DNA from 4 places in the Kitasatospora sp. NPDC058478 genome. Region 2 is predicted to be linked to each of the others. Evidence: riboswitches for the same ligand, from Rfam matches in the RefSeq annotation. Region 2 holds a riboswitch; each other region holds the start of a gene.
The links. A riboswitch is a leader RNA that binds a small molecule or an ion and turns the genes downstream of it on or off. The one in region 2 is predicted to bind cyclic di-AMP.

Region 1 (4,453 bases), on a different contig from region 2:
GAGCGCGATGTCGCGGCCGGGCACGTAGCCGGCCTTCTGGATGGCCTCGGTGATGAGGTCCAGGGCCTCGCGGTTGCTGTCCAGGTTCGGCGCGAAGCCGCCCTCGTCGCCGAGGCCGGTGGACAGGCCGCGCTCCTTCAGCACGCCCTTGAGGGTGTGGTAGACCTCGACGCCCCAGCGGACGGCCTCGGAGAAGGACTCCGCGCCGATCGGGGCGATCATGAACTCCTGGATGTCGACGTTGGAGTCCGCGTGCGAACCGCCGTTGAGGATGTTCATCATCGGAACGGGCAGCACGTGCGCGTTCGGGCCGCCCAGGTAGCGGAACAGCGGCAGGTCGCTGGCCTCGGAGGCGGCGTGCGCCACGGCCAGCGAGACGCCCAGGATCGCGTTGGCGCCGAGCGAGGACTTGTCCGGGGTGGCGTCCAGGTCGAGCATGGCCTGGTCGATCAGGCGCTGCTCGGTGGCGTCGTAGCCGACCAGCTCCGGGCCGATCTGCTCGATGACGGCCAGGACGGCCTTCTCCACGCCCTTGCCGAAGTAACGGTTCTTGTCACCGTCGCGCAGCTCCAGCGCCTCGAAGGCGCCGGTGGAGGCACCCGACGGGACAGCGGCACGACCGGTGCTGCCGTCGTCGAGGCCGACCTCGACCTCGACCGTGGGGTTGCCACGCGAGTCGAGAATCTCACGGGCTACGACGACATCGATGGACGGCACGAGGCATCTCCTTGCGGAAGCAGGGTCCGGCTGACGTTGGGTGCTGCCGGCGGGACGATTGCGGAGTCGTTACGACCAGAGCCTAACCGCCCCGGCCCCCGGGGCCGCGCTGGCCTCGGTCCCGTCTCAGCGTGTGGCCCCGCTACCCACCAGTAGTTCACCTGCTTGCCTGATCGAAGCGGGCGAATACGGGGGAATGCGGGCGAAGGGGGACGGCGCCCGTCCCCCTTCGCCCGCAGGGCACGGGCCGCTCAGGGCCCGGGCCGCTCAGCCGAGGTGCAGCACCTGGCCGGGCATGATCAGGTTGGGGTTGCCGCCGACGGTGCCGCGGTTGCCGTCGTACACCGACTGCCAGCCGCCGGACACGCCCTGGGCGGCGGCGATCGTCGACAGCGTGTCGCCGGCCCGGACGGTGTAGTCGTGACCGCCCTGCGCGGCGGCGGGCTGCGCGGGCTGCGCGGCCGGGGCGGACTGCGCGGGCTGCGCGGGCTGCGCGGCGCGGGGCGCGTACTGCGGCTGGGCGGCGGGCTGGCCCGCGTACTGCTGGTAGACGCTCTGGTGGCTGGTCCAGTACCAGGCGCCGTTGTTCTGGTACCAGTACACCTTCGCGTCGGCGTCCCAGCCGGCCTTGCCGGAGAAGCCCTGGGTCTGCGGCTGCGTCTGCTGCGGGGCCTGCTGGACGGGCTGCTGGGCGGCCGGCTTCGGGGCGGCCTGCTGGACCGGCTGCTGGGCGGGCTTCGGGGTCTGCGCCTGCTGGGTCGGCTTGGCGGCGGACTGCTTGGCGGGCTTGGCGTCCGTGGAGGTGTCCACGGAGGCCGGGGCGCCGCCCTTGCTCAGACCGGCCTTCTGGGAGCAGACGGGCCAGGCGCCCGGACCCTGCGAGGCCAGCACCTTCTCGGCGACCGAGATCTGCTGCGCCTTGCTGGCCTGGTTGGCCTGCGGGGCGTAGGAGGTGCCGCCGTACGCCTTCCAGGTGCTGGGCGTGAACTGCAGGCCGCCGGAGAAGCCGTTGCCGGTGTTGATGCTCCAGTTGCCGCCGCTCTCGCACTGGGCGACGGCGTCCCAGGTGGAGGCCGGGGCGGCGGAGGCGCCGGTGGCGGTGAGGAGCGGCATCGCGAGTCCGACGCCGGCCACACCGGCGACGGCGATGGCCTTCTCGGTCTGGGTGCGACGACGGTGGCGGCCAGTTCCAACGAACAGCATGACGAGGTCCCTCTCCGCACGCCTGCGAGGTGAGCTGTCGGGTTCGGACCGGGAGGTGGCCCGGCCGCCGAAAGCGGAAACGATTCCGCTCGGGCGGCTTCACCCCAAGCCGTTGGGGAACGGCAACAAACCTGGTTCCCCCGCCCCTGCCCAGGGTCTGGTCGGTTTCCCGTGACGCGGCGGGCAGGATTCGGCGTTCCGCGCACGAGGTCCGCAGCTGCGAACTCCAGGGAGAGTAGACAGATCATCAGACCAATAACAAGCTCATATCACCGATATCACGCACAAATTACGGCGCGTGGTCAATCGCCTACCAACGGCGGCGGTATGTCCGGATTAATGCGGGTTCAGACCCGGCTCCACGACCCGCCGGAGACGCGCCGTCAGCGTGTCGGAGCGTCGGCCGGCGCGACCGGCGCGTGCGGAGAGCGGGCCTCCGGAGTGAATTCGACCGGGAGTTCCCGCAGGCCACGCATGATCAGGCCGCCCCGCCAGCGCAGGTCCTCCGGGTTTTCCGCGAGCCGCAGGTCCGGCAGCCGGGAAAGCAGCGTGGTCAGTGCGCTCCGCCCCTCCAGGCGGGCCAGCGGGGCGCCGATGCAGTAGTGGATCCCGTGGCCGAAACCCAGGTGCGGATTGTCCGTGCGGGCCAGGTCCAGGGTGTTCTCGTCCGCGAACCTGGCCGGATCGCGATCCGCCGCGGCCAGCACCACCAGCACCGGATCGCCCACCGGGATGTCCACCCCGCCGATCGACAGCGGCCGCGTCGCGAAGCGCCACGTCGCCATCTCCACCGGCCCGTCGTAGCGCAGGAGTTCCTCGATCCCGGTGTCCAGCAGCGCCGTCTCGCCGCGCACCACCGACTCCTGCAGCAGCCTGCGCTGCTCCGGGTTGCGCAGCAGCGCGTACGTGCCGTTGCCGATCAGGTTGACGGTCGTCTCGAACCCCGCGAACAGGAGGATGAACGCCATCGCGGCGGCCTCGTTCTCGTTCAGGTGCTCGCCGTGGTCGCTCGCCCGGATCAGGCCCGAGATCAGGTCCTCGCCCGGATCCGCCCGCTTGCGGTGGATCAGCTCCAGCAGGTACGCCCGCATCCGCTTCACCGCCCGCCCCACGCCGCCGCGTTGGCCGCCTCCGTGGCCCGGCTTCGTGTGTCGCAGCATCATCCCGGCCCAGTCCCGGAAGTCGTCCTGGTCCTCGGCCGGCACGCCCAGCAGGTCGCAGATCGCGTAGATGGGGAGCGGGAACGCGAACTCGTGGATCAGGTCCGCCGAACCGCGCTGCGCGAAGCCGTCGATCAGCCGGTCCGTGAGCTGCTGCACCCGCGGCTCGAACTCCGCCACCCGGCGCGGCGTGAACGCCTTCGACACCAGCCGGCGCAGCCGGGTGTGGTCCGGCGGGTCGATGTTCAGCAGATGCGTCATCAAGTCCGCCTGGCGCTCCCCCGGAATTCCCACCCGCCCGGTGCGGTGCGCCTGCTCGCTGTGGTGCGCCGGGTTCTTCGACAGCCTGCTGTCCGCCAGCGCCTGCCGCGCGTCCGCGTAGCGGGTCACCAACCAGGCCTCCACCCCGCTCGGCAGCGTCGTGCGGTGCACCGGGGCGTGCTCGCGCAACCAGGCGTAGGCGGGGTACGGATCGGTGGCGAACTCCCAGGTGAAGAGCTGCGGGGCGGCGGGGTCGGGCTGCACTGGCATGCGTCGACCGTATCCGGTGGGTCGGGGCCGCACCGCCTCCGGCGGCCGCGACCGGCGGAGCCGGATCGTCGACACCCGGCGGACGGCCCGCCAACGCTCCGTGGACGCCTCGTGGACGGTCCGTGGACAGCTCTTGGACAGCTCTTGGCCGGGCGGCGGGCGTGACCCTGGTCACCTGAGGGGTAATCCCTGTTGCGGAGGGTCAGGACCTGCCTACGATCCTCCGCAGAAATCGTGGGCGCCGGTGCGGTGTCGCCCACAGGGAGGAGCAGACCATGCGGGTCAGCGGGTCAGTCGTCGTCATCGCGGTACTCGACGGCGGATCGGGAGCCGAGCTCGCCCGCCGGTTCGCCGCCGCCGGAGCCGCCGGAGTGCTGATCGCCGACCAGCGGGCCGGCGTCGCCGAGGACCTCGCCACCGAACTCGACCGGCCGGGCTGCCCCGTCGTCGGCGTCGGCGGCGACATCCGCCGCCCCAGCGACATCGCCGCCCTCGTCGACACCGCCGAGAAGCACCTCGGCCCCATCGACCTGTTCTGCGTCGCCGGCCCCGACGGCGAGCGGATCGTCTCCCTCGCCGAACTGCCCGCCCGCCTCGACCTCGAACGCCTCGCCGAACTCCTCGCCCTCGTCGGCGAGGCCATCGGCGAAGTCGTCCCCCGGCAGCGGCGGCCGATCGAGAACACCGCCACCGCCGCCTGAGGCCCCGCCCGGGCCCGCTACTCGCCGACCGGCTTGAGGCCCTCGGCCGCGCGCACCGCGTCCCGGTAACCACGCGCGGCCGAGCGCAGCGCCGCGTCCACGTCCACCCCGGCGTCGTGCGCCCGCTGGGCCACCGCCAGC
Region 2 (4,453 bases):
GGCTTCCGGGAGCTGGCGCAGGAGGAGCGGCTGGCCAGGTTCGCCGCACTGGCGCAGACCGGCTGGCTGGACGAGGTGGACGAGCAGGGCTGGAGCCCGACCCGGGTGATCTCGGTCGGCATGGCCACCGACGGCGCGCGCCGGCTGCTGGAGCAGGGCCTGATGCGGCGCAGCTACCGCAACCTGACCGAGCTGACCGCGCTGGGGCGGCCGATGCCGGACGAACTGGCCGGGGACTTCGGGGCGTTCGAGGAGGCGGCGGTGGAGGCCGCGCTCGACCTGTACGGGGAGTGGACGGTGCCCGGGCTGCCGCGACTGCTGGTGGAGGAGTTCCCGGACCTCGCGCCGGAGCCGGGGCAGGAGGAGATCGACGCGTACCTGGCGGGGCCGGCGCAGGAGGAGTTCGACGCCCGCCTGGAGGAGCTGGCGGGATCGGCAGTCCCGGCGGACCAGGCAGACCCGACGGACCCGACGGACCCGACGGACCCGGCGGACCCGACGCAGGAGTGACGCGGCGAAGCCCCGGCCGCCGGTGCCTTTCGGTTCCGGCGGCCGGGGCTTCGCGGGTGCGTCAGGGGTTGAGGCCGCGCTGCTGGAACCAGGTCTCCGGGTCGACGGGGGCGCCGCCACCGGGGCGGACCTCCACGTGCAGGTGCGCGCCGGTGACGTTGCCGGTGGCGCCGACCTTGCCGATCTGCTGGCCGGAGCCGACCTTGCCGGAGCCCTTGATGATCGAGGAGAGGTGGCAGTACCAGATCTCGGTGCCGTCGGGCAGGGTCTCGACGATCCGGTAGCCGTACGAGCCGGACCAGCCGGCCGAGGTGATGGTGCCCTGGCCGACCGCGTAGACGGGGGTGCCGGTGTCGGCGGCGAAGTCCAGGCCGGTGTGCAGGTGGGCCCAGTAGCGGGCGCTCTGGCCGTAGTGGGCGGTGAGGTGGTAGTCGCGCACCGGCAGGGTGAGGGCGGCGGCCTTGGCCCGCTCGGCCTCCTCGGCGGCCCGCTTGGCCTCGGCCTCCTTGGCGGCGGCCTTGGCCTCCGCCTCCTTCGCGGCCTGGACGCGGGCGTCCTCCTCGGCGGCGGTGCGCTGGCTGTCGGCCTGCAGCTGGATGCGGGCGGCGAGCGCGAGGCCGGGGTCGGCGGAGAGGGCGACCGGGGTCTCGTCCGGGGTCTCGATGGCGGGGGCGGCGGCCGGGGTGGCGGAGGCGAAGCCGGTGGCGCCCAGGGTGGCGGCGACGGCGGTGACGCCGAGCAGCGGGGAGGTCCCACGGACCTGACGCGGCATCCGGTGCCGGTTGGTCTCGGCGTCCGGGCCCGCGTACTCGGGGCCGTCCGGGCCGGGGTGGTCGAGGAGCCGGGTACCTGCTGCGAGGCCGGCCGGGTGTGCCGGGGTGTGCGTCGACGCCACGGAGGCGCGCTCCTTTCCTTCCTTCGCGCCTACCGGGTTAGCTGACGGGTTCGGAGCAGGAAGGTCTCCTACGGCTGGGCCGGAGCCCCGCCGATTCACCCCAAGGAACGTGGTTCCCCGGCTCCCTGACCTGCCCGGAGGCCGGTCGGCGGGATTAGGCGACGGCGCACGGTGCCGTCTGGGTACGGCGTTGAGGACCGCGCTGCGTTATCAAACGTTAATCCTAGGAGGCCCTGATTCCAAGCCGTTCGCCCGGGACGACCGGAGACAGGCGGGGCACTCTGGGACGCGAAGGGCGTTTTGTCCCCCTTGAGCCCCTTTGGGCATGCTTGAACACCATTGACGCCACCTCACGTGATCGGACGTCAACGGACGGCCCTTCATTCAGGCACTCACCGCCGACCTCCCCCGCTCCACAGGGTGCGAAGGCTTGACGGCTAAGGCTATTAGCCTTAGCTTTATGGCTATCAGCAGCACGTTGAAGCCCCGCACCGGCAACCCCCGGAGGCCCACCATGAACGCCACCAGCGCCCCCACCACCCAGTACCTCGACGTCACCGGCGGCCGCCTCGCCTACGACGACACCCGGCAGGGCGACGGCACCCCCGTCGTGCTGCTCCCCGGAATGCTCGACACCCGCGCCGCCTACCGGCACCTCCACCCGCTGCTGGCCGCCGCCGGCCGCCGGGTCATCACCATGGACCTGCGCGGCTTCGGCGAATCCTCGATCATCTGGGACGACTACTCCCCCGCCGCCATCGCCACCGACGTCCTCGCCCTGCTCGACCACCTCGGCATCGACCGCGCCGTCCTGGTCGGCAACTCCTACACCGGCGCGACGGTCGTCAAGGCCGCCGGCGACGCCCCGGAGCGGGTCGCCGGCATCGCCCTGATCGACGCCTTCATCGAGAACCCCCCGCCCGGCGCCCTCATGCGCGGCGCCCTCCGCGCCATGGGCGCCCTGACCGTCCACTCGCCCGCCTTCTGGGGCCTCTACCACCGCAAGCTGGCCTACCCGGGCGCCAAGCCCGCCGACTTCGACACGTACGTGGCCGGACTCGTCGCCGCCATGCGCACCCCCGGCCGCAAGACCGCCACCCGCGGACACGTCGGCGGGGACTCCGCGCCCGTCGGCTGGACCGCGGCCGTCCGCTGCCCCTCGCTCGTCATCATGGGCAGCAAGGACCCCGACTTCCCCAAGCCGGAAGCCGTCGCCGACCGGCAGGCCGCCGCGCTCAACGCGCGGAAGGTCATGATCGACGGATCCGGGCACTACCCGATGGCCGACAACCCGCAGGCCACCGCCGGCGCCCTGCTGCCCTTCCTCGCCGAACTCGCCTGAGCCCCGCCCACCCCGTCCGCCCACGTCAGCCCCGCCCCCACGCGCCGCCCCGCCCCGCCACGTACGCCTTCCACCGACGGAGAGCCCACACCATGCCCCGAGTAGGACTCACCCCCGAGCAGGTCGTCGACCACGCCCTCGCCCTCATCGACGAGCAGGGCGCCGACGCCCTCACCCTGGCCGCCGTCGCCGCCCGGGCCGGGGTCGCCACCCCGTCGCTGTACAAGCACGTCAGCGGCGGCCTCACCGAACTGCGGCGGCTCATCGCCGTCCGGGTCACCGAGGAACTCGCCGACCGGCTCGCCGAGGCCGCCGTCGGCCGCAGCGGGGACGACGCCGTCGCCACCGTGCTGCGTGCCTACCACGCGTACGCCACCGAGCACCCGCACCGCTACAACGCCCTCCCCCAGGCCCCGCAGCCGGACGACGACCTCACCCGCGCGGCCGGTCGGCTCGTCGGGGTGATCATCGCCGTCCTGCGGGAGTACGGCCTCGACGGCGCGGAGGCGATCCACGCCGCCCGCACCGTCCGCTCCGTCGCCCACGGCTTCGCCTCCCTCTCCATCGGCGGCGGCTTCCAGCTCGCCGAGGACCTGGCCACCACCCAGAGCCGCCTCATCACCCTCCTCACCACCGGCCTCCGCACCTGGCCCACCCCCTGAGACGCCGGCCACCGCACCGACCGCGGCACGACCCGCCCGGCCTCCCGCGACGGCGGAACGGCCAGCGCCCCGGGTGACACATGCGCGAGAAGTCGGCCCCGCCGACTTCCCGTGCGGCGGGCAGGCAGCGGCCTGGGGGTGGTGGGGGTGGACGGGTTAGTGTGGCCGGGCTGACTGGTGGTCATGACAGGGGACCGCCGACCCCTTGGCGGAGGTCCACGTGCCCGCACCGATAGCGAGGGCACGGCGGTGGTATCTGCGGCTGCTGGACGGGAACGCCCGGGCGGCGCGGTACGCGCTGGGGGTGCTGCTCGGAGTGACGGCGGTGCTGAGCGTCCTGCCGATCGTGCTGCCGTACAGCTGGCCGCCGTCGGCGCTGGTGCTGCCGCTGGTGGTCGGCGGGCTGCTGTTGCGGCGCGGGCAGCTGCTGGTGCTGGTGTGCGCGGCGCTGGCCGGCGGGGTGCTGGGGGCGGTGGTGCGGGATCCGCTCGGGGTGCGGATCGGGGTGACGCTGGTACTGGCCGCGACCGCGGTGACGGTGCTGGCCGCGAACCGGTTCCGGCACCGGCTGGGTCTGCGCGGGACGCAGGGCGATTCGATGCTGCTGGAGCTGGCCGAGCACACCCGGGCACTGGCCCGGCTTCCGGAGCGGCTGCTCGACTGGCACTTCGACAGTGCGCTGGCGCCGGCCGGCGACACCTCGTTCTCGGGTGACTTCCTGCTGTGCGCGCACCGCCCCGAGGAGGATCTGCTGGAACTGCTGCTGGTGGACGTGTCGGGCAAGGGCAGCCGGGCGGCGGCCCGCTCGACGCACCTGTCGGGCGCGTTCGCGATGCTGCTGGGGCGGGTGCCGCCGGAGGCGTTCCTGCCGGCGGCCAACGACCATCTGGTGCGGATGGGCTGGGAGGACGACTTCGCGACGGCGGTGCACCTCGCGCTGCGCCCGGCGACGGGCGACTACCTGCTGTTCAACGCCGGCCATCCGGCGCCCGCGCAGTTCCGCCGGGCGGACGGCGGCGGCTGGGCGCGGTCGGGGCACGGCGG
Region 3 (4,453 bases), on a different contig from region 2:
ACTGACGGCCGGACACCCCAGCGGCCCGACCCCCGTCCGCGTCCGGGCCCCCAACCGTGCGCGGGACCACCCGCCGCGCCTGCGCGCGGTCGGCCGCGAGAGCGCCCGTCGGGAGAGCGCCCGTCGCGTGGCCCCGGACCGGCCCCGGACAAGACAAAGGCCGTCGCGGTGTCAGCACCCACGACGGCCCCCCGATGGCAGGACGGCGGCCGGTCAGACCGCCAGGTGGTCGAACTCCCCGTCCTTGGCCCCCAGCAGCAGGGCGGCGATCTCGGCCCGGGTGTAGATGAGCGCCGGCCCTTCCGGGAAGCGCGAGTTGCGCATCGCCACATCGCCCCCCGGCAGGGCCGCGAACTCGACGCAGTTCCCCTGGGAGTTGCTGTGCAGGCTCTTCTGCCAGAGAACCCCCTTGAGGTCGGCGGCCGCCATCCCGTTGTAGGTGTCGTACGAGCCGTGCGTGTCCTGCGAGTCGTGCATAGAAATCTCCCGAAGAGCTCCGGAGTGGTCGTCCAGCGCGGCGCTCCCGGCACCCGCCGAACGAACGGACCGGCCCCGTACCGGCCCGGCACAACGCCTCACTTGACGCGATGATAGCTGCTGTGCACGTGCATCAGCACGGGACATTGCAGGTGCACGAGGCCTTTCACCGGCAGTTCCGAACTCTTCACGGGCCCTTCTCCTGACGGTACGTAAACGGACATAGCCGAGTGAATCGCCAGATTCTCGATAACCGGCCGTGAGCGGTTCCCCGCTGAATGTTGATCTTCAGACGCCCGGAGTCGCGCTGCCGTGACGCTCCGTCAGGCGACCTCCTGGCTGTGAGACATCTCACGCGCCACACAGGCAACTCGACGCCCCGTCGGACACGTCAGGGCTACGAGCGGTGATCGCTCGAAGGCTGGGTGAGATATGTCCGGATTGCGGGCAAACCGCCCGGACGGACACGGCGGGAACGCGGCGCACCCGCCATGACCACGTGAAACTCGAACGGCAGCCGAATGCAGGCCTGACGGGCCGATGTCCTACGATCTCCGGCATGAGCACCGCAGCCATCCCGGGCGCGCCACTGCCCGTCCGCACTCCAGGCTCCCGTGCGCGGGGGCGCCACCGCCGCCCCGAGCGCCCCGAGATCCCGGCCGGCTCCCCGGCCCTGGTGCTCGCCGTGCCCGCGACCGCCGGGCCCGAGTCCCGCTCGGTCGTCGAGGAGCTGCTGTCGATCGTCCGCAGCGAGCAGAGCGGCATCCAGACCGCCGTCGGCTACCTCCCGGGCGAAGCCGCCCAGGGGGTCGACAGTGACGACCGCACCGTCGCCGAACTGCTGGCCATGGCCGCCGAGGCCGGCCTGCCCGCGCCGGTCCTGGTGCCGCTGGTACCCGGCCCGCACGGATTCCTGACCGAACTTCACGCCCTCGCCGCGGAGTACGGAGCCCCCGTCACCGACGTGCTCGGCCCGCACCCGCTGCTCGCCGAGGCCGTGCACGTGCGCCTGTCCGAGGCCGGCCTGGCACGCGCCGACCGGGCCCGGCTGTTCGCCATCGCGACCGCCGCGGACGGCGTCGTGCTGACCACCGTCGGCGGCGAGGAGGCCGCTGCCGCGGCCGGCATCACCGGTGTCCTGCTGGCGGCCCGGCTGGCCGTCCCGGTCGTGCCCGCCGCGCTCGACGTGCCGGGCTCGGTCGCCGCGGCCGTCAACCACCTCAAGGAGACCGGCTCCCAGCGCCCGGCGCTGGCACCGCTGGTGATCGGGCCGGAGGCCGACTCCGAACTGCTCGCCACGGCCGCCGAGGAGACCGGCTGCCCGTCCGCGGCGCCGCTGGGCGCCTACCCGACGGTCGGCCAGCTGATCGCCGCCACCTACCTGGCCGCGCTGCCGGCACCCTCCCCCGAGGCCCTGGCGCAGGCCGAGGCCGAGGCGGCGGAGGCCGCCGAGGGCGCGCACGCCGACCACTCCGGCCGGGGCGGTCACGCCGCCCACGCCGCTCGCACCGCCACCGAGGACTCGGCCGGCCAGTAGCGGTCACCGCACGCGTGAAGGGCCCGGAACGGCTACGTTCCGGGCCCTTCCTGCTTGCCCCGTAAGGGAGTTAAGGGGCGAATAGGCGTGATGTCCGTTCTATCCGCATTTGTTCGCCGCCGCTCGATCCATCCCCCGACGGCCACAGTGTGGACGCACCTCCTTCTCGGCGGGCGGGCCCCGGGGGGCCCGACCCGCCGCCACCCGCCTCCTGAAGCACAGACAGTTGCGCACGCCCTTCGCGGCATTGCCGGAAATCGGCCATTTTCGATCATGGCGAGCGAGGGGAACGACCGTTCTCGCCAAACCGTGATGCGCGTCACAGGTGTTTGCAGTTTGAACTTAAGTCTGCTTAACGTGCTCCCCGTTCGTGGCCACACGAACCCAGTTCATCCGCGACGCCGAGTCCTGCCGTCGGATGTCCTGGCAGCGCGAAAACGCACCACGGCAGGAGCGGGGGACCCACAGGTAAGTCGCCCCGGACCGTTCCCCGGAACGATCCAGGGCTAGGGGTGAAGCCGCGCCCACAGCGCGGCCGGGCAACTCCAGCCCGAATCCGACAGCTCACCTCGCAGGCGTGGGAGAGGACTGCGTCTTCATGCTGCCCACCAACGGCACCCGTCTGTCCAGTCGTACCCGACGCGTGATCGCCGCCATCGGCGTCGCGGGCGTCGGCCTCACCATCCCCTGCCTCACCTCCGGCACCGCCTCCGCCGCCTCCGTCGCCACCTGGGACAAGGTCGCCCAGTGCGAGAGCACCGGCAACTGGAGCATCAACACCGGCAACGGCTTCTACGGCGGCCTGCAGTTCACCTCCAGCACCTGGGCCGCCTTCGGCGGCACCGCGTACGCCCCCCAGGCCAACCAGGCCACCAAGGACCAGCAGATCGCCGTCGCCGAGAAGGTCCTCGCCTCGCAGGGCCCCGGCGCCTGGCCGGTGTGCTCGGTCCAGGCCGGCCTGACCAAGGGCGGCACCCCGGCCACCGTCGACACCTCGGCCGGCTCGACCACCGGCTCGGCTGCCAGCTCGACCGCCACCAAGCCCGCCGCGAAGCCGGCCACCCCGGCCACCCCGGCCGCCAAGCCCGCACAGAGCCAGGCCCCGGCCACCCCGGCCACCCCGGCCGCGAAGCCCGCCAAGCCGGCCGCACCGGCCCAGGACCAGGCACAGGCCCCCGCCGACTCCGCCAACGGCACCTCGGCGCAGAAGGGCCAGAACCAGGCCCAGAACAGCGCCCAGCCCCAGGGCGACGACTACACCGTCACCTCCGGCGACTGGCTGTCCTCGATCGCCGACAAGCACAACCTCCAGGGCGGCTGGCAGCGGCTGTACGAGCTCAACCGCGGCACCCTGACCGAGGGTCCGGACACCATCTACCCGGGCCAGCGCCTCTCGTTCAAGGACGGCGGCCAGGCCCAGCAGTCGGCTCAGACCGACCAGTCCGGCTCGGACTTCACCTGGTTCGACCGCTCGCAGAAGTCCGGCCAGACCTCCAACGGCGCCGCCGTGAACGCCAAGCCGACCGCCCAGCCGCAGGCCCCGGCCCCGGCCCCGGCCCCGGCCGCCAAGCCGGCTTCCAAGCCGGCCGCCCAGGCGCAGACCCCCGCTCAGACCCCGGCCGCCACCGGCAGCATGGCCGCCGCGGTCTCCTTCGCCCAGTCGAAGGTCGGCCAGGCGTACGTCTACGGCGGTACCGGCAACGGCGGTTGGGACTGCTCCGGCCTGACCCAGGCCGCGCTGCGCGCCGCGGGCGTCTCCGTCCCGCGCGTCGCCGCCGACCAGGCCGCCGCCAGCACCCGCGTCTCGCTGGACAGCCTGCAGGCGGGCGACCTGCTGTTCTGGTCCAACAACGGCCAGAACTCCGGCGTCTACCACGTCGCGATCTACATCGGCGGCGGCCAGTACGTCGAGGCCGCCAACCCGAGCTCGGGCGTGCGCCTGCAGACCGTCGCCAACTGGGCGCCGGACTTCGCCGGCCGGGTCTGAGCACGACCCGCGGGTGACAGCTGACAACTGACGGCTGACAGATAACAGATTTCAGATAACAGATTTCATCATCTGTTATCTGTCAGTCGCCGCCCGCCCCGGCGGTCGCCCGGCGCCGTAGGAAGGCCGCCGGCAGACCGCCGGGCAGGACCGCCCGAGGCCATGGTCAAAGCCCGCCCCCAGCGGGCATGCTGCTGCTCCGGCACCCGAGGAGGAGTCACCATGGCCCAGGTCACCGTCACACTCGACGCCAACCTCGCGATCGACGCGATGATGCTCTCCGGCACCAAGAACCCGCAGGACGCCGTCGAACTCGTCCTGCGCGACTACCTGGCCCGCGGCCGCCGCACCGAGACCCGCACCGGCGACGCCACCGACGGCCAACGGCTCACCGAGAGCCGCCCCACGGACCACGAGGGCTGACCCGGCACCCGGGCGGCACGCAACGGGCC
Region 4 (4,453 bases), on a different contig from region 2:
CGCGCTGCTCGGCCTCCTGGGCGTCCTGGGCGGCCATCCGGGCCCGCTCGGCGACGCCCAGGCTGTTCAGCAGCCGCTGGGCCTTGGTGAGCCGCTGCTGGATCTGCTGCTTGCTGTCGGCGAGCGAGCGGCGGGCCTGGTCGAGTTCGGCGAGCTTGCCGGCGGTCTCGGTGCGGCGCTGGTCGAGTCGGCGCTGGCGGGTGGCCAGTTCGTGCAGGGTCTCCTGCTGCCGCTCGGCGGCCTGGTCGAGGGTGCGGGCCCGGGACAGGTAGCCCTCCGGGTCGGTGGAGAGCATCAGCTGGACGGTCTGGGCCATGCCGCCGCCGCGGTACTCGGCGCCGGCCACGGTGGCGAGGTCGCCGCGCAACTGGTTGAGCTGGTCCTGGGCGACGGCGATCTCGCCCTGGAGGACGGTCGTCTCGCCCTGGAGGCGCTGCTGCGTCTCCAGGGCGGCGTTGTACTTCTCGGACGCCTGCTCGGCCTCGCCGTAGAGCTGTTCCACCTGCGCCTTGACGTCCTTGCGGGTGGGCGTGTCCGGCGCGGCGGGGGCGGCCTGGGCGCTGCCGCCCGCCGTCACGCCCAGGGCGGTGGTGGCGGCCGCGGTCAGCACCAGCGCACGGGCGAGCAGTTGGGGACGACGGTGCACGGGCATGGCGGCAGCGGCTCCGATCCGGCGGTGGGGCCCCGCCGCCGCACCAACGCGGGCGGCCCTGGAAGCGGAGTCCGGTGGCAGACGTTAGCGAGTCCGGGCAACCGAGTCCAAACCCCTGCCAACCCGAATATTTGACCCGTAATCGGACATCAGTCCGAGGCGCCGGAAAAGCCGCAGGCCCGGCCTTCCGTGGTGGAAGGCCGGGCCTGGGAGGGCCTGCGCGGGGATCAGACCCGCACGATGGAGGTCAGCGGCATGTTGCCGACCGCCTCGTAGCGGACCGACGCACCGGGCTTGGGCGCGTGCAGCACCTGGCCGTTGCCGGCGTAGATGCCGACGTGGTGGGCGTCCCCGTAGAAGATCAGCAGGTCGCCGGGCTGGGCCTGGGAGAGGTCGGTGCCGATCCGGGTACCGGCGTGGGCCTGCTCCTGCGAGGTGCGCGGCAGCGCCACGTCGACCTGGTTGAACGCCCAGACCATCAGGCCCGAGCAGTCGAAGGAGCCGGGGCCGGAGGCGCCGTAGACGTACGGGCTGCCGATCTTGGAGGCGGCGATGGACAGCGCCGCGGCGCCGCGCGAGCTGCCGGCGCTCGGCTTGGTGACCGGCGCGGCGGGGGCCTGCGACGCGCTCAGGTCGGTGCGGCTGTTGTCGCGGGAGGAGCGGTCGGCGGCCTGCTGGGCCGCCGCCTGCTGCTGGGCGGCCTTCGCGGCGGCGTCGGCCTTCGCCTTGGCCTCGGCGGCGGCCTTCTCCTCGGCCGCGCGGATCGCCTGGCGCTCCTGCTCGGACAGGGTGTTGAAGAGGTCCTGCGCGGCCTTGAGCTTGCCCTGGACCTCGTCCTTGGCGCTCTTCAGCTGCTGGGTGGTGGTCTCCATCTCGGCGAGCTTGCCCTGGGCCTCGGAGCGCACCTGGTCGAGCTTGCGCTGCTCGTCCTGGAGCTGCTTGAGCTGGCCCTTCTGGGTGCCGCCGGCCTGGTTCAGCGTGTCGGCCTGGCTCAGGAAGGTGTCCGGGCTGGCGGAGAACATCAGCTGGACGGTCTGCGATATGCCGCCGTTGCGGTACTGCTCGCCGGCGATCTCGGCCAGGCCGCCCTGAAGGTCGGTCACCTGTCCCTGCTGCCGCGCCACCTGGTCCTGGAGGTCGGTGACCTGCTTCTGCAGCTGCTGCTGCTTCTCCTGGGCGGCGTTGAGCTTCTCGGTCGCGACCTCGGCCTGCTCGTTGAGCTGGTCGACCTGCTCCTTGACCTGGTCCTTGGTCGGCTGCGGGTCGGCGTGGGCGCCGGACTGCGCGGACAGCGCGACGGCCGCGGCGGCGAAGCCGGTCATGATCGAGACCCGGGTGCGACTAGCGGGCTTGGGACGACGATGGGACGCCACGAAGGCGGACTCCTTCTTCCTACGCCGTCTACCGGGTGAGCTGACGGGTTCGGGCCGGAAGCGTGCCCTACGACGCCTCACGGCCGTTCCACCGGCCGACCTGGCGCCGATTCACCCCGGAGGAACGTGGTTCCCCGGCTCCGTTCGACAGCACCCCCGACTGCTGGGCTCCCCGTCGGGCAGGCACTGGGCCCGCCCCGCTGCGTCACGAACTCGACGGAAACCACCGCCGTCACCCTGGCTGGGCGATCGGGAGTGCGGTGGTTCGGGGCACGACCCTAGTAACTGAACCGTGATCCGTTCAAATCCTTGTCAGAAAAAAGACGGAAGAAGACCAAAGTTCTTTTGTGAATATGACACATAGTGATCACCGCCGTACGCAAAGCTGATCAGTCTTCACCGGGGACTCGCGCGGCGGACAAAACCCGAACGCCACCCCCGGCCGGAGGGTGGCGTGGATCACAGGCCCGGACGGGGCCCTTCGGGCGTGTCGGACCGTCAGACCCGGCGGATCGTGTTGATCGGCATCGCGTCGACCTTCATCACCTTCACCACGTCGCCGGTGTGCGGCGCGTGCACCACCATGCCGTTGCCGATGTACATCCCGACGTGGTGCCGGTCGGGGCCGTAGATGACCAGGTCGCCCGGCTGGGCCTGGTCCAGCGTGACCTTGGTGCCGACGTTGCCCTGCTCCTGCGAGGTACGCGGCAGCGAGACGCCGGCCTGGCCGTACGCCCAGACCATCAGGCCCGAGCAGTCGAAGGTGGTCGAGCCGGTGGCGCCCCACACGTACGGCGAGCCCTGCTTGCTCATCGCCTTGGCGACGGCCACGCCCGCGTAGCCGCCGGCCTGCGGGAGGCTGCCGAGGTCGGCCCGGTCGCTGCCGCGCGAGGCGCGGTCGTCCTGCTGCTGCTGGGCCCGCAGCGCGGCGCGGTCGGAGGCGCTGAGCGAGTTCAGCAGGTCCTGCGCGGCCTTGAGCTTCTGGTTGACGTCCGTCTTGGCCTGGTTCAGGTCCTTGGTGGTGGAGTCGAGCGAGGCCAGGACGGCGGCGGCCTCGGACTTCTCCTGGTCCAGCCGGCGCTGCTGGTCCAGCAGCCCCTTGAGCGCCTCGGACTCGCTGGCGCTGGCCTGCTGGGCGCTGGACGCCTTCTCCAGGTAGCCGGACGGGTCCGAGGAGAGCATCAGCTGGACGGACGGGTCGATGCCGCCGGTGCGGTACTGCTCGCCCGCCACGCCGGCCAGGCCGGTCTGGAGCTGGGTCATCTCGTCCTGGCTGCGGGCCACCTTGTCCTGCAGCTGGTCGGACTGCTTGCGGAGCTGGTCGGCCCGCTCCTTGGCGCCGTTGTACTTCTCCGCCGCCTGCTCCTGGTCCTGCTGGAGCTGGTCGATCTGCGCCTTGACGTCGCTCTTGCTGGGCTGGGGCGCGGCGTGCGCGGCGACCTGCGCGGAGAGGGCGACCGCGGTCGCCGCGGCAGCGGTGAGCACGGAGACCCGGGCGCGGCTCGGCTGCTTGGGACGGCGGTGGGAGGCCAAGGGAATTGCTCCTTCTTCCATCGGCCTCACCCGATCAGGTGAGAATCCGGAAAATAGGTTTGACGCCACACCCTAGGGAAGATCCACGGGTTTTGCCACTCCCCCGAAGGCGTGAACTCCACTTCCCCCGCAGGCTTCACCGGATGTGCACACCGCCGCAAACCGGGCGCTGACCAGGCGTCATTCCGTCGAGGCAGCCGTCAGGGCCGCGCCAGCCGGTTCAGCAGCAGAACGGAGGCCACGGGGCGCGCGCCCGCCTTCCGCACGCCCTCCGCGACCTCCCGGTCGGTGGACACCACCACCACCGGACGCCCCTGCGGCTCGGCCCGCACCAGACGGCGGATCAGCTCGTCCGCGGTCTCGCCGGTCCGGCTGAACCGCACCCGCACCCCCCGCGGTGGCGCCATGATCACCGGAACGTCCAGGTCCTGCCCGTCGAACACGCAGGTGACCTCCGCCTGCGTGCGCTGGGCCAGCATCGCCAGCCCGCCCAGCAGCCGGATCCGCTGCTGCTCCAGCGGCAGCGTCGGATAGCCCGTCTTGGTCACGTTGTAGCCGTCCACCACCAGGTGCACCTGCGGGATCGCCAGCAGCTGGTCCAGCAGCGCCGGATCGTCGTCGGCCAGACCGCGCCGGGCCACGTCGTGCGGCGAGGCCGCCCCCGGCACCACCGCCTCCACCAGGTCCCCCGGCCGGATCTGGGAGACCGGCAGCGCCAGCTCCCGCTGGAGCCCCTGCGCCGACTGCAGCACCGTGTCCAGCAGCAGCCGCAGCCGCATGTCCTCGACGCTGCGTCCCTCGCGGGCCGACCGGCGGCCCTGCTCGGCCGCCGTCTCCAGCTCGCCGACCCGGTGCCGCAGCCGCCGCGCCTCGGACTCCGCGGCGCCGCGCTCGG

Region 1: linked by a shared signal. The riboswitch ahead of ACFWPT_RS38935 (transglycosylase family protein) and the one ahead of ACFWPT_RS16405 (M23 family metallopeptidase) in region 2 are both predicted to bind cyclic di-AMP.
Region 3: linked by a shared signal. The riboswitch ahead of ACFWPT_RS38465 (transglycosylase family protein) and the one ahead of ACFWPT_RS16405 (M23 family metallopeptidase) in region 2 are both predicted to bind cyclic di-AMP.
Region 4: linked by a shared signal. The riboswitch ahead of ACFWPT_RS14500 (NlpC/P60 family protein) and the one ahead of ACFWPT_RS16405 (M23 family metallopeptidase) in region 2 are both predicted to bind cyclic di-AMP.

Annotation. Positions count from the first base shown of each region.
Region 1 covers NZ_JBHXML010000114.1:7,592-12,044, forward strand. The annotation lists gene eno (phosphopyruvate hydratase) at 1-717, opposite strand, end outside; gene ACFWPT_RS38935 (transglycosylase family protein) at 985-1,920, opposite strand; cyclic di-AMP (ydaO/yuaA leader) riboswitch at 1,926-2,093, opposite strand; gene ACFWPT_RS38940 (cytochrome P450) at 2,304-3,611, opposite strand; gene ACFWPT_RS38945 (SDR family NAD(P)-dependent oxidoreductase) at 3,887-4,312, shown strand; gene ACFWPT_RS38950 (MazG family protein) at 4,330-4,453, opposite strand, start outside.
Region 2 covers NZ_JBHXML010000026.1:22,153-26,605, forward strand. The annotation lists gene ACFWPT_RS16400 (hypothetical protein) at 1-510, shown strand, start outside; gene ACFWPT_RS16405 (M23 family metallopeptidase) at 572-1,405, opposite strand; cyclic di-AMP (ydaO/yuaA leader) riboswitch at 1,418-1,576, opposite strand; gene ACFWPT_RS16410 (alpha/beta fold hydrolase) at 1,866-2,747, shown strand; gene ACFWPT_RS16415 (TetR/AcrR family transcriptional regulator) at 2,840-3,409, shown strand; gene ACFWPT_RS16420 (PP2C family protein-serine/threonine phosphatase) at 3,630-4,453, shown strand, end outside.
Region 3 covers NZ_JBHXML010000109.1:4,891-9,343, reverse strand. The annotation lists gene ACFWPT_RS38475 (DUF397 domain-containing protein) at 214-477, opposite strand; gene ACFWPT_RS38470 (hypothetical protein) at 1,037-2,014, shown strand; cyclic di-AMP (ydaO/yuaA leader) riboswitch at 2,445-2,605, shown strand; gene ACFWPT_RS38465 (transglycosylase family protein) at 2,592-4,001, shown strand; gene ACFWPT_RS38460 (hypothetical protein) at 4,224-4,424, shown strand.
Region 4 covers NZ_JBHXML010000022.1:36,448-40,900, forward strand. The annotation lists gene ACFWPT_RS14495 (NlpC/P60 family protein) at 1-652, opposite strand, end outside; gene ACFWPT_RS14500 (NlpC/P60 family protein) at 880-2,025, opposite strand; cyclic di-AMP (ydaO/yuaA leader) riboswitch at 2,036-2,185, opposite strand; gene ACFWPT_RS14505 (NlpC/P60 family protein) at 2,524-3,558, opposite strand; gene ACFWPT_RS14510 (NYN domain-containing protein) at 3,759-4,453, opposite strand, start outside.